Regions from separate parts of the Pectobacterium hainanensis genome, predicted to be linked through region 3. Evidence: predicted binding sites of a transcription regulator. Region 3 holds the regulator's gene; each other region holds the start of a gene.
The links. The regulator sigma-54, encoded in region 3, starts transcription at its own class of promoters, with help from an activator protein. The targets are predictions, from matches to a motif close to GTTGGCACANNTTTCGCTNT.

Region 1 (4,917 bases), on a different contig from region 3:
AGCGGGGGCATTATCGGTGATGGGATAAGCAATTGCAAGCTAACACATTCCAACCGTTGTTTTCTTACTCATGCTGCTATGCCACTATACGTTTTCTTACGGTATCTACAGGAAACGTTGATGACAGACGAAAATGACAATTTTCGCCAGCGGATCTTCCAGATTGTTGCTGCCATTCCTTATGGCAACGTCACCACCTACGGAGAAATTGCGATGCTGGCCGGTTCTCCGCGAGCATCACGACAAGTGGGAGGCGTGTTGAAACGTTTGCCAAATGGCAGCAAGCTTCCCTGGCATCGGGTAATCAATCGCAAAGGTGAAATATCGCTTACGGGTGACGATCATCAGCGTCAAAAATCTGCACTACTCGCCGAAGGCATTATTTTCGATCGCTATGGCAAAATCGATTTGCAGCGTTTCAGGTGGCAGTACGCCCCGTAATGACGAGCGCACTGCCTGCCTGTGATTACCAACCTGATTGCACTGGTGAAGATTGTATTGGTGAAGATTGTACTGGTGGGGCCATCATCGGCGATGCCGAAGTTGATGGTTGTGGCTCGACAGCCCCTTGGACAGCATTAGGTGAAGAAACTATTGAGCCAGAATGCTGAGTCGGTAGTGGGACAGATGTAACAGGAATCAGAACCAGATCGGCATTATTTACCCCATTGGAAATAACCGGTAATACATTTTCCGTTACCATGGCAATCTTATTATCTATCGCAATTGCCGCGCTCAGCAGAATACGCGCATTAGGCTGGATATCTGCCGGGTTATACGGTAAGGAAAATTGGAAAGGTGCCTGCTTACCCTCAGTACGTGCAACACGTTGTGTAATGACCCGGGAAGGCGCATCAGAGAGTGAAGCATCAGATACCGTTACAGTCAAAACAGCATTAGCGGGCAAAGCAATACGGTGGCGGATATTCACGGTACCACTCACCGCAGGCATTGCGATCGCAGGGTTTTGAGATGATGCACTGGTTACTGGCGCTCCGGTTTGAGGCGATACACCATAGTCCCCTCTATCAGCACAGGCTGATAACGCTATTGATAACGTGACTCCACCTAAGATATGCCATAATTTCATTCGGACAGTCTCCTTATTACTTTTATCAGACTGCCGGCGTCAGAAAACCGGCGTTCATTAAGTAGTATGGTTCACCTGACGCAATAATGATGGTGCAAAATTCTGATATTCTTCTGAAACAGGATTTCATCTACCAAACTGGATAACAAAATGACGAGGCCGAAACGATGAGCCAGGCACTACAGAACCTCCTCGACCTCCTGAATCTGGAGAAACTTGAAGAGGGGTTATTCCGGGGACAAAGCGATGATTTGGGGCTACGTCAGGTTTTTGGCGGCCAGGTCGTCGGGCAGGCGCTGTCTGCCGCGAAACAAACCGTGCCAACCGAACGAAGCATTCACTCATTCCATAGCTATTTTTTGCTACCAGGCGATAGCCAGAAGCCTATTATTTACGACGTGGAAAACTTACGCGATGGTAATAGTTTTAGCGCACGCCGAGTCAGTGCGATCCAGAATGGTAAACCCATTTTCTACATGACAGCATCGTTCCAAAGCCACGAGATAGGCTTTGAGCATCAAAACGTCATGCCTGTCGTTCCACCACCGGAAGAACTGAAATCAGAACAAGACATCGCACAGAGTATGGCGCATCTACTACCTCCTCAGTTCAGGGATAAATTTACCCGACAACGACCGATTGAGATGCGCCCAGTGAAATTTCACAACCCGCTTAAAGGGAAAATTGAGGAGCCGATACGCCATGTCTGGTGTCGAGCCAATGGCCCACTCCCTGATGATGAACGAACCCATCAATACCTACTCGGCTATACGTCTGACTGTAATTTCTTGTTAACGGCGCTACAACCCCATGGAGTAGGGTTTCTAGAGCCTGGAATGCAGGTTGCCACCATCGATCATTCCATGTGGTTCCATCGCCCTTTCCACCTGAATGACTGGTTGCTCTATACCGTAGAAAGCACATCGGCATCAGGAGCCAGAGGGTTCGTCCGTGGACAGTTTTATAGTCGTGAAGGCGTTTTAGTCGCATCCAGCGTACAGGAAGGTGTGATGCGTCGACATACGCTAAAAAATTAGCATCTCATCAAAGAAAAACGCACAGATTGCGATAACGAAACAGGGCACGAAATTATTCTCGTGCCCTGTTTCAGTGTTTACCCAGTAAAACGAACCATCATGGCTTACTGGTTGTAAGCATTCTCGCCATGGCTGTTAACGTCCAGCCCTTCACGCTCTTGTTCTTCCGGTACTCGCAGGCCAACAACCATATCGGCGACCTTGAAGGCGATAAAAGCAGCCGCACCCGACCAGACGAAGCAGACGATAACACTGAACAGTTGTACCCAAACCTGATGTGCCATGGTTACGCCTTCAGCATATCCAACACCGCCGAGAGATGCAGAGGTAAAGACCCCCGTCAGGATACAACCGACGATACCGCACACGCCGTGAACACCAAACACATCACATGGGTCATCAACACGTAGCCATCTCTTCAGGACGGTAACACCCCACAGGCCAGCAAAACCACCCGCTAAACCAATGACCATTGCCCCACCAACACCAACCGTACCCGCCGCAGGCGTAATCGCAACCAGACCAGCGATACAGCCTGAACACGCCCCCAGCAGGGAAGGCTTGCCACGCGCCATCCATTCACCCGCAACCCAAGCCAGGATAGCCGCCGCTGTCGCAACCACAGTGTTCAGGAAGGCCAGAGCCGCGATACCGTTAGCGGCACCAGCAGAGCCAGCGTTAAAACCAAACCAGCCGATATACAGAATAGCGGTACCGATAAAGACCATCGGCAAGTTATGCGGTTTAAATGCTTCTTTACCAAAACCGGCACGTTTCCCTAACAGGTACGCCCCAACCAAACCAGCAACAGCAGCGTTGATATGCACAACCGTACCACCGGCAAAATCCAATGCACCATCGGCAGCTAAATAACCACCACCCCATACCATATGGGTCATCGGCAAATAGGAGAACGTCAGCCACAGTGCAACGAAAATCAAGACGGCAGAGAAGCGGATACGCTCAGCGATCGCCCCAACAATCAACGCAACGGTAATGCAGGCAAAAGACGCCTGATAAGCCACGTGCACAAATTGATAGAACGTGCCTGAAATCGACTCAATGCCAATGCCTTTCAGCATAAAGCTGGCAAACCCACCAAAAAACGCGTTACCTTCGCTGAAGGCCAGACTATAGCCATATATCACCCACAGAATGCACACCATCGCAAAGGTGACCGCTACCTGAGTCATCATGGAAAGCACGTTCTTTGAGCGGATCAAACCACCATAAAACAGTGCGATACCGGGTATAGTCATAAAAAGTACCAGCGCGGTACAAATCATAATAAAAGCGTTATCCGCTTTATCGATCGTTGGAGCGGCAGCCATCGCCCAGGATGGGAGTAAAGCAGCGACACCAAGACCTAATGAGGAGACAAGTTTTTTCATTTTCATCCATCCCTATTTACGAATCTAAGTCAGGTGTTAAAGTGCGGCTTCGTCAGTTTCACCCGTACGAATACGGATAACCCTTTGTAATTCAGCGACAAAAATCTTTCCGTCACCAATTTTTCCGGTATAAGCCGCTTTGCTGATAACATCAATGACTTCGTCTAATTGATCATCAGCGATAGCGATATCAATTTTTACCTTCGGTAAAAAATTGACGCTATACTCTGCGCCACGATACAGCTCAGCATGCCCTTTCTGACGGCCAAACCCTTTCACCTCGGTGACGGTGAGTCCCTGGATGCCGACAGCAGACAATGCCTCGCGCACGTCCTCCAGCTTGAATGGTTTTATCACCACAGTAACCAGTTTCATTCATCTTCCCCCTAACCATTAAGTTCAGACTTACGCCCGCCACGCTTCGAATCACGTTTATTTCGGATGACGATCATCTCGAATTGCTCTGTACATCATGGTTAAAGCAAAGGGTGTGCCATAAATGATTTCTTTGGCCCAGATTGGTGGAATAACGTGGCTCACGTCTGTCAGGAGAGAGAAAACACAGCGTTAAAAGGAGAAAATGCAAAATAGCGACAATCAAATTGCACCCAATTAGTGCGTGACGCTAAATTTCAGTGCATGTAGACGAAAAATAGAATGGATATGCCTAGTGATGGTGCGATGTCATGCGGAGGCCATGGTTTGGCCTCACATGTTCGGGTGCATTGAAAGCTTATGAAACGGGCAACGTCTGTTCATTACTCTCAGACACCGCTAATTCTTCTCCAGCCAATTGAAGCTGATACATTTGATAATACCGCCCCTGCTGGCGAAGTAATTGCCCATGCGTCCCCTGCTCAACCGTCTGCCCGCGATGAAGCACCATAATCGTATCTGCATCAACAATGGTCGATAGACGGTGAGCAATGACAATCAGCGTCGTTTGTTCACGAATAACACTCAGTGCTTTTTGCACCGCTTGTTCAGTCCCCGAATCGATATTCGCGGTGGCTTCATCGAGGATAAGCACCTTAGGGGTTTGAACCAATACACGCGCAATGGCCAAGAGCTGCTTCTGCCCGGTAGACAGATTATTTCCCTGTTCTCCAATACGGGTATGCAATCCTTCTGGAAACGAATGCACCAAATCAGACAGTTGAACGATATCCAACACTCGCCAAACTTCGTCTTCGCTGATATCGCGTCCTAGTGTTACATTGGTATACATGGATTCAGCCAGTACAACCGGATCTTGCTGCACCATCGCCACATTATTGCACAACACCTGATGTGACAGGGTGGGTAATGGGCGTCCATCCAAACGGATTTCACCTTCATCGAGCGGATAATACCCCATCAACAAATTTGCCAATGTGCTTTTGCCACTACCGGTATGCCC
Region 2 (4,917 bases), on a different contig from region 3:
CATAATCTTTCACCAGCGTCACATTATCTGGTTTTTCCAGCGACACGAGCTGACAAACACGTTCGGCAACCTGATGAATGCTCTGTGTAACGTGTAGACCGGGCTGCTGCGGGCCGAGTAGACGATCGACCAAATTACGCAAGCGGTCCGCCTGCTCAATGATCACTTTGGTATATTCGGTTAGTGCCGGGTCGGGGAGTGCTTTGGAAAGCAGTTGTGCTGCCCCTCGTAATCCACCCAGTGGGTTTTTTATCTCGTGTGCTAATCCCCTGACTAAATCCCGGGCTGCCTGTTGTTGAGCTTGTTGAAGCTGTTCCTGGCTGAGGCGGCGTTGGTTATCCATTGGCGCCATTTCCAGCAGAATAAAGTCATCCTGCACGCGTTGTGCCGTGAGAGACATAATATGCGCTTTACCATCGACGACGATGGTCACTTCGTTGTCTGTAAAACCTTGCCCTGAATCCAGACTTTCGCGCATTAAGTCTATATTCAGAGAAAAATATCCCAGCAGGTCAGGTAAAGGCGTACCTGATAATTTACGTGAGCTTTGTGCCAATAATTGTTGTGCTGCTGGATTGGAGTAATGAATCGCCAGATGGTTATCCAGCAATAATATGCTGTTTATTAAAGAATTGAGGATCTGCCCAGCATCGGGCAGCGTGCCTGTTGCCATAACGCAGACTCCCGCACTCTATGAGCGCACAGTAGTAACTTCAACACCCGTGGAGAAAAAAGCCCATCATAAGATGGGCTGAAAAGTTTCCACGGCAACAAAAACAAAACCAAAAACGTCTTAGCATTCTGTTAATCATCGATCAAGGTTGGGTATCAGCACACCTAACCTTATCGAAGCAGATATCATTACACACTGTAGTACAGTTCGAACTCAACCGGGTGTGGCGTCATGCGAACACGGTCATTCTCTGATTTACGCAGTTCGATGTAAGCATCAATGGTATCATCAGTGAATACACCGCCACGGGTCAGGAATTCACGATCCGCATCCAATGCATTCAGCGCTTCTTCCAGCGAACCAGCCACCTGTGGAATTTCTTTGGCTTCTTCCGGCGGCAGATCGTACAGGTTCTTATCCATTGCATCGCCAGGATGAATTTTGTTGATCACGCCATCCAGACCAGCCATTAACAATGCAGCGAAACACAGGTAAGGGTTAGCTGCCGGATCCGGGAAGCGAACCTCGATACGACGCGCTTTCGCACTGGCAACAACCGGAATACGGATAGATGCAGAACGGTTGCGAGCCGAGTAAGCCAACATAACCGGTGCTTCATACCCTGGAACCAGACGCTTGTAAGAGTTGGTGGTTGGGTTAGCGAGGGCGTTGATGGCTTTAGCATGTTTAATCACCCCGCCGATGTAATACAACGCTGTTTCAGACAGGCCGCCGTATTTGTCACCAGCGAACAGGTTGGTTCCATTTTTAGCTAAAGACATATGGCAGTGCATGCCAGAGCCGTTGTCACCAAACATAGGTTTTGGCATGAAGGTCGCCGTTTTGCCAAATGCATGAGCAACGTTGTGCACGACATATTTGTAAATCTGAATTTCGTCCGCTTTTTTGGTCATGGTATTGAAGCGGGTTGCCACTTCGTTCTGACCTGCGGTAGCAACTTCATGGTGATGCGCTTCGACCACTAAACCCATTTCTTCCATGGTCAGACACATCGTTGAACGCATGTCCTGAGAGGAATCGACCGGAGGTACAGGGAAGTAGCCGCCTTTCACGCCAGGGCGGTGGCCCTTGTTACCGCCTTCGTATTTCGTGCTGGAGTTCCAAGCACCTTCGATATCATCAATGGCAACGTGAGAACCAGAGATGCTGCTGCCGAAACGGATATCATCGAACAGGAAGAATTCTGGCTCTGGCCCGAACAGGACGGTATCGGCAATGCCGGAGGCGCGCAGGAAATCTTCAGCACGTTTAGAAATAGAACGTGGATCGCGATCATAACCTTGCATCGTGCCTGGTTCTAAAATATCGCAACGAATGATTAGCGTTGACTCTTCAAAGAATGGGTCGATAACTGCCGTGCTGGTATCCGGCATCAGAACCATGTCGGATTCGTTAATGCCTTTCCAGCCGCCAATCGAGGAACCATCAAACATTTTACCTTCTTCAAAAAAGTCAGCATTAACTTGATGAGCCGGAATCGTGATGTGTTGTTCTTTGCCTTTGGTATCGGTGAAGCGCAAATCAACAAACTTCACTTCATGTTCATTCAGCATCGTCAAAACATGTTCTGCGGACATACTTGGTTCTCCCGATTGTCGTTTTTCGTCGTGGAACGAATATCATTGTGGATTGATGTTGTTACCGTGCGTAGACTAAAGCTAAAAGTGTGCCAACTTTTTAAATATGTGTAATGTGCTGCACGTCGGGGCTTTCTGCCTGAATACGACTGCACCATTATAGTTTATAGCACCAAAATGGTGCTTATTGGGTGAAGTTATGCACTTATTTGGTGCATTGCTTCACACTTGTCGCGTTTTTGCACCGTGAAAGGGATCACAAAGCAGGCAGCAATGGGTTGTTTATCATAGATGCTTGTGATCTTGTTTAGTCCCTCGATTAATACGTGTACAATAGCGCGCTATTTCTAAAATGCCTGAGGCAAAGCTGTGATCGAAAATTTGCGTAACATCGCCATTATTGCGCACGTTGACCATGGGAAAACGACCCTGGTTGATAAGTTGTTGCAACAATCCGGAACTTTCGGAGAACGTACTGAAGCAACCGAACGTGTAATGGACTCCAACGATTTGGAGAGAGAGCGTGGAATTACCATCCTCGCCAAAAATACTGCCATTAATTGGAAAGACTATCGCATTAACATCGTGGATACCCCGGGACACGCCGATTTTGGCGGCGAGGTTGAACGTGTTATGTCGATGGTTGACTCGGTGCTGTTAGTCGTTGACGCAATGGATGGTCCGATGCCGCAGACCCGTTTCGTGACTAAAAAAGCGTTTGCCAATGGTCTGAAGCCAATTGTGGTGATCAACAAGGTTGACCGCCCCGGCGCTCGCCCTGACTGGGTTGTTGATCAGGTATTCGATCTGTTTGTTAATCTGGATGCGACGGATGAACAACTGGATTTCCCGATCATTTATGCCTCCGCATTGATGGGGATTGCCGGTAACGATCACAATGATATGGCGGAAGATATGACTCCGTTGTATCAGGCTATCGTCGATCATGTTTCGGCTCCGAAAGTAGAACTTGAAGCGCCATTCCAGATGCAAATCTCCCAGTTAGACTATAACAACTATGTTGGTGTTATTGGGGTGGGCCGTATCAAACGTGGTCGTGTGAAACCGAATCAGCCGATCACTATCATCGATAGCGAAGGTAAAACCCGCAATGGTCGAGTGGGTAAAGTTCTGACCCATATGGGGCTGGAGCGCATTGAAGCACCCGTTGCTGAAGCTGGCGATATCATCGCGATCACGGGTCTGGGAGAGCTCAATATCTCCGATACCGTTTGTGATGTGACCGCGGTTGAAGCTTTGCCTGCATTGTCTGTTGATGAACCAACGGTCACGATGTACTTCAACGTCAACACCTCTCCGTTCTGTGGTAAAGAAGGTAAATATGTGACCTCTCGTCAGATTCTGGAACGTCTGAATAAAGAGTTGGTACATAACGTTGCGTTGCGTGTTGAAGAAACCGAAGATGCGGATGCATTTCGCGTGTCAGGCCGTGGTGAACTTCACCTGTCCGTGCTGATTGAAAATATGCGTCGTGAAGGTTTCGAACTGGCGGTTTCCCGTCCTAAAGTTATCAACCGTAAAATCGATGGCCGTATGCAAGAGCCATTCGAAAACGTGACCCTGGATATTGAAGAACAACATCAGGGCGCAGTCATGCAGGCCATGGGTGAGCGCAAGGGTGATGTTAAGGACATGATCCCTGATGGAAAAGGGCGTATCCGTTTGGATTACCTGATCCCCGCTCGTGGTTTGATCGGTTTCCGTACCGAGTTTATGACGATGACGTCCGGTACGGGTCTGCTGTATTCCACTTTCAGCCACTACGATGATGTGCGTCCAGGCGAAATCGGCCAGCGCCAAAACGGTGTGTTGATCTCTAACGGTCAGGGGAAAGCGGTCGCGTTTGCGCTGTTCAGTCTGCAAGATCGCGGTAAATTGTTCCTCGGTCACGGTGCGGAAGTATATGAAGGCCAGATTATCGGTATTCATTCTCGCTCTAACGATCTGACAGTAAACTGCCTGACCGGTAAGAAACTGACCAACATGCGTGCGTCTGGTACGGATGAAGCCACCACGCTAGTTCCGGCGATCAAAATGTCTCTGGAACAAGCGCTGGAGTTCATTGATGATGATGAACTGGTTGAAGTGACACCAACGTCTATTCGTATTCGTAAACGTCATCTGACGGAAAACGATCGTAAGCGTGCGAATCGCGGACCTAAAGAAGGCTAATTTTTATCAAGCCCCGCTTTATGTAAAAAGGCATCTTCGGGTGCCTTTTTTATTTTTTTGTATTCGTACTCATCAGTTTGCGAGTAGCGTCGCAAAAACGTGCCCAACTTTTTTGTTTTTCTCTACCGTTTTGCGTGGTATTCCTACTTTCACTTTTTCCTGTCGGTCCTCCCTGTTCAGCATTGCAATTTCCCGCTACAGTGAAAAACCAACGGTTACATCAGGAGGAAGGACCATGCTTTATATCTTTGATTTAGGCGACGTCGTCATCGATATTGATTTCAACCGGGTGTTAGGCGTCTGGAGCAAACTCAGTAGTACACCGCTGGCGACGTTGAAAGAGCGTTTTGCCATGGGGGAACCCTTTGAACAGCATGAGCGCGGTGAAATCAGTGATGAAGCGTTTGCGACAGCGTTGTGTCATGAAATGGGGATCTCGTTGAGTTTTGAGCA
Region 3 (4,917 bases):
AAAAGTACGTTATGAGCTCGCCAGCGACCTTCTGGTTCTGACGGGCAATGCTTATTTGGAACAGATGGACAGTAATGTAAAAGGCGACCGCATCACTTATCTGGTGAAACAACAACAGATGGAAGCCTTCAGCGATAAAGGTAAACGTGTTACGACGGTATTGGTTCCTTCCCAACTTCAGGAAAAAGGGAACAAGAACACGACGACCACCTCTCAGAAACCGCAACCACGAGTCACTGAATAACTTATGGCAACATTAATCGCAGAAAATCTGGCCAAGGCGTATAAAGGCCGCAAGGTCGTGGAAAACGTGAGTCTCACCGTTAATTCAGGCGAGATTGTCGGCCTGCTAGGGCCGAACGGGGCCGGTAAGACCACCACGTTTTACATGGTCGTAGGCATCGTTCAGCGTGATGACGGACGAATTGTGATTGATGACGAGGACATCAGCCTACTGCCTTTGCACGATCGCGCCTTGCGCGGTATTGGTTATCTACCGCAAGAAGCGTCAATATTCCGTCGATTAAGCGTTTATGACAACCTGATGGCCGTTTTGCAGATCCGTAAAGATCTCACCCCTGAACAGCAGGAAGACCGTGCAAATGAACTAATGGAAGAATTCCATATTATTCACTTACGCGATAGTCTGGGACAATCACTCTCCGGTGGTGAGCGGCGTCGGGTGGAAATCGCACGAGCACTAGCAGCGAACCCTAAATTCATCCTGCTGGATGAACCCTTTGCCGGTGTTGACCCCATCTCAGTGATTGACATCAAAAAGATCATTGAGCATCTGCGAGACAGCGGACTCGGCGTATTAATTACCGACCATAACGTGCGCGAAACATTAGATGTTTGTGAACGCGCCTACATCGTGAGTCAGGGACAATTGATTGCCCATGGTTCTCCGACCGAAATACTCGCCGATGAGCAGGTAAAACGCGTCTATCTGGGCGAAGGCTTCCGACTCTGATAGTGTAGTGTTTTCAATTCATTCTCATCATTGAACCAATATAGGGACGTTAGCACCACTTATGAAGCAAGGTTTGCAACTCAGGCTTAGCCAGCAACTGGCCATGACGCCACAGCTACAGCAGGCAATCCGCCTGTTGCAACTGTCCACGCTTGAACTGCAACAAGAAATTCAATTGGCGCTGGAAAGCAACCCGTTGCTGGAACAAACGGACAATCACGAAGAAATAGAAGCATTCGATACCGCCGACAGCGATTCGCTGGATACGGGTGAAGCGTTAGAGCAAAAAGAGATGCCGGAAGAATTACCACTGGATGCCACCTGGGATGAAATCTATTCCGCAGGTACGCCATCCGGCACCGGCACAGATTATCGCGATGAGGAATTGCCCATTTATCAGGGGGAAACGACACAAACCCTTCAGGACTACTTGATGTGGCAAGTGGAGTTGACGCCGTTTTCAGAGACGGATACCGCCATTGCGACATCCATCGTCGATGCGGTGGACAATACCGGCTATCTCACCGTGCCGTTGGAAGATATTCTGGATAGTATCGGTGATGAAAACGTCACCCTCGATGAGGTGGAAGCCGTACTTAAACGAGTACAACGCTTCGACCCTGTGGGCGTCGCCGCCCGCGACCTACGAGATTGCCTGCTGGTACAGCTATCCCAGTTCTCCTCAGACACGCCCCGGCTCACTGAAGCAACGCTCATCGTCAGCGAATACCTTGATCTGCTGGCAAACCATGATTTCCGCAGCCTGATTCGCTCAACGCGCCTGAAAGAAGAGGTGCTGAAAGAAGCGCTGACGCTGATTCAATCCCTCGATCCCCGCCCCGGCCAATCTATCAACACGGGTGAGTCCGAATATGTTATCCCTGATGTACTGGTTCGCAAGCATCAGGGACATTGGGTGGTTGAATTAAATACGGATAGCGTCCCTAGGCTGCAAATTAATCAGCAATATGCTGCGTTGGGCAGCAGTGTCCGCAGCGATAGCGATGGTCAGTTTATCCGCAGCCATTTGCAGGAAGCGCGCTGGCTAATCAAAAGCCTGGAGAGCCGTAATGACACCCTGCTCAAAGTCACCCGCTGTATTGTCGAACAGCAGCAGGACTTTTTCGAACAGGGTGAAGAATTCATGAAACCGATGGTGCTGGCAGATATCGCTCAGGTCGTGGATATGCATGAATCCACCATCTCCCGGGTGACAACACAAAAGTTTCTGCACAGCCCACGCGGCATTTTTGAACTAAAATATTTCTTTTCCAGCCATGTTAATACCGATAGCGGAGGTGAAGCTTCGTCAACGGCTATTCGAGCATTGGTCAAGAAATTAGTCGCCGCAGAAAACCCCGCCAAGCCTTTAAGCGACAGCAAATTAACAACATTGCTCGCGGAACAAGGCATCATTGTGGCACGGCGTACCGTGGCAAAATACCGAGAGTCTTTATCTATCCCACCATCAAACCAACGTAAACAGTTGGTTTGATCTCAACAGAGAAGGAAGACACTATGCAGCTCAACATCACCGGACATCACATCGAAATTACCGAGCCTTTACGCGATTTCGTCAATACCAAGTTTGCCAAGTTAGAGCAATATTTTGACCGTATCAATCAGGTCAATGTGGTACTGAAAGTGGAGAAAGTGCAGCAAATCGCTGACGCCACTCTCCACGTCAACGGTGGAGAGTTGCATGCCACATCAGAAGCGGAAGATATGTACGCCGCGATCGATTTGCTGATCGATAAACTGGCCCGCCAGCTCAATAAGCATAAGGATAAGCTAAAACAGCACTAATTTTTCTTTTGCTCCATCGCGTAGCGAAAGAACTGCCCCAGCCCATAGATCTTACTACGGGCTGGGCTTACCGGAAGTGAAAGTGTCGTTAAGTGAATATAAAATGAACAATGTTCCTGATTTGCAACTCAGCACCGTGTTACGTCCAGAGTGCACCCGAAGTACCGTCCATTGCCAAAGTAAAAAAAGGGCGCTGGAGATTATCAGTGAACTGGCTGCCAAACAGCTAAATCTCCCTTCACAGATTATTTTTGATGCCATTCTTACCCGCGAACGGATGGGCAGCACAGGCATTGGCAACGGTATTGCTATCCCCCACGGTAAGCTGGAGGACGATAACGCGCTGGAGGCAATCGGTGTATTTATCCAGCTAGAACAGCCAATCGCTTTCGATGCCATTGACAATCAAGCGGTTGATTTGCTTTTTGCCTTGCTGGTTCCAGCAGAACAATGTAAAACGCACTTACATACGCTGTCGCTTATTGCCAAACGGCTGGCAGATAAAACCGTTTGTCGGCGTCTACGTGCAGCGCAAAGCGATGAAGAGTTGTATCAGATTATGACGGAAGCGGGTTAACCCTGTGGTAAGCATAGAGGTCGGGAATCACAGCATTTTTATGCCTCGAATGCTCATCGTTCATTTTCTGGCAACGTATGATAAAAACAATGACAAGGTGGTCATACCATCACATGGTCAGGGGGGAGTCGTCAGATGGTACTGATGATTGTCAGTGGTCGCTCAGGGTCAGGGAAATCCGTCGCTCTGCGCGCGCTGGAAGATATGGGGTTCTACTGCGTAGATAACCTGCCAGTGGTCTTGTTACCAGAATTGGCTAGCACGCTGGCAACACGCAATATCTCCGCAGCGGTCAGTATTGATGTGCGCAACATGCCAGAATCGCCAGAGGTGTTTGAACATGCCATGGCGCAGCTGCCACAAAGTTTTTCACCTCAGTTATTATTCCTTGATGCCGATCGCAATACACTGATCCGCCGCTATAGTGACACCCGTCGACTGCACCCGCTATCCAGTAGAAATCTATCACTGGAAAGCGCAATTGATGAAGAAAGCGATCTGCTTGAGCCATTACGCTCACGGGCCGATTTGATCATTGATACGTCTGAAATGTCAGTACATGAATTGGCTGAGATGCTACGTACCCGTCTGCTAGGCAAGCGGGAACGAGAACTGACGATGGTCTTTGAATCTTTCGGCTATAAGCATGGTATTCCCATTGATGCCGACTATGTGTTTGATGTGCGTTTTTTACCTAACCCACACTGGGATCCTAAACTCCGCCCCATGACGGGCCTGGATAAACCTGTCGCCGCCTTCCTCGATCGACACACTGAAGTTCATAATTTCATCTATCAGACACGCAGTTATCTGGAACTATGGCTCCCCATGCTGGAGACCAATAATCGCAGCTATCTGACCGTGGCGATTGGTTGTACCGGTGGCAAGCACCGCTCCGTTTATGTTGCAGAGCAACTGGCGGACTACTTCCGCTCACGCGGCAAAAACGTTCAATCTCGGCATCGTACGCTGGAAAAACGTAAACCATGATATCGGATAGCCTATGACGGTCCGACAAACGGTTGAAATAAAAAATAAACTCGGCATGCATGCCAGACCCGCCATGAAATTGTTTGAGCTGGTGCAGAGTTTTAACGCTGAGGTGATTTTGCGTAACGATAGCGGCACGGAGGCCGAAGCCAGTAGCGTCATTGCCATGTTGATGCTCGACTCGGCCAAAGGAAAATACCTTGAAGTAGAGGCTACTGGGCCCGACGAAATAAAAGCGCTGGCAGCGGTGATCCAACTGTTTGAGGCCGGTTTTGATGAAGAATAATCGCCCAATCATGCGACATCTCAAATAAAATGATAGGCGCTCCTGCAAGGAACAGAAGGGTGACGAAAACAAGGACTGATAGGTAACAGAATGAATACTCAATTAATAACATCATCTTTTATTTCAAATGGATTTTCTAGAGAAAGTCATGCTGATTTTTTTAGAGAAAACAATGGTTTTATAAATTGTGTCAATTTTCAAATAAAAACGACAGGCGACGTTTTATTTATCAATTTAGGTGTTCATCCTATGTTTGATCAGTTAGACCATCGCCCTTATCCTAAA

Region 1: a site for sigma-54 is predicted at 3,997-4,016, ahead of glnK (P-II family nitrogen regulator). Genes of this name have one in related genera too.
Region 2: a site for sigma-54 is predicted at 2,349-2,368, ahead of glnA (glutamate--ammonia ligase). Genes of this name have one in related genera too.

What each region holds. Positions count from the first base shown of each region.
Region 1 is NZ_JBJYIN010000001.1:405,450-410,366, forward strand. It holds gene ACKPVM_RS02015 (MGMT family protein) at 121-441, shown strand; gene ACKPVM_RS02020 (YbaY family lipoprotein) at 467-1,090, opposite strand; gene tesB (acyl-CoA thioesterase II) at 1,258-2,127, shown strand; gene amtB (ammonium transporter AmtB) at 2,232-3,518, opposite strand; gene glnK (P-II family nitrogen regulator) at 3,555-3,893, opposite strand; gene ACKPVM_RS02040 (SmdB family multidrug efflux ABC transporter permease/ATP-binding protein) at 4,252-4,917, opposite strand, start outside.
Region 2 is NZ_JBJYIN010000010.1:12,068-16,984, forward strand. It holds gene glnL (nitrogen regulation protein NR(II)) at 1-673, opposite strand, end outside; gene glnA (glutamate--ammonia ligase) at 862-2,271, opposite strand; gene typA (ribosome-dependent GTPase TypA) at 2,641-4,464, shown strand; gene yihX (glucose-1-phosphatase) at 4,700-4,917, shown strand, end outside.
Region 3 is NZ_JBJYIN010000009.1:49,518-54,434, reverse strand. It holds gene lptA (lipopolysaccharide ABC transporter substrate-binding protein LptA) at 1-244, shown strand, start outside; gene lptB (LPS export ABC transporter ATP-binding protein) at 248-973, shown strand; gene rpoN (RNA polymerase factor sigma-54) at 1,035-2,468, shown strand; gene hpf (ribosome hibernation promoting factor) at 2,492-2,779, shown strand; gene ptsN (PTS IIA-like nitrogen regulatory protein PtsN) at 2,883-3,356, shown strand; gene rapZ (RNase adapter RapZ) at 3,492-4,346, shown strand; gene npr (PTS phosphocarrier protein NPr) at 4,360-4,632, shown strand; gene ACKPVM_RS10955 (DUF4304 domain-containing protein) at 4,723-4,917, shown strand, end outside.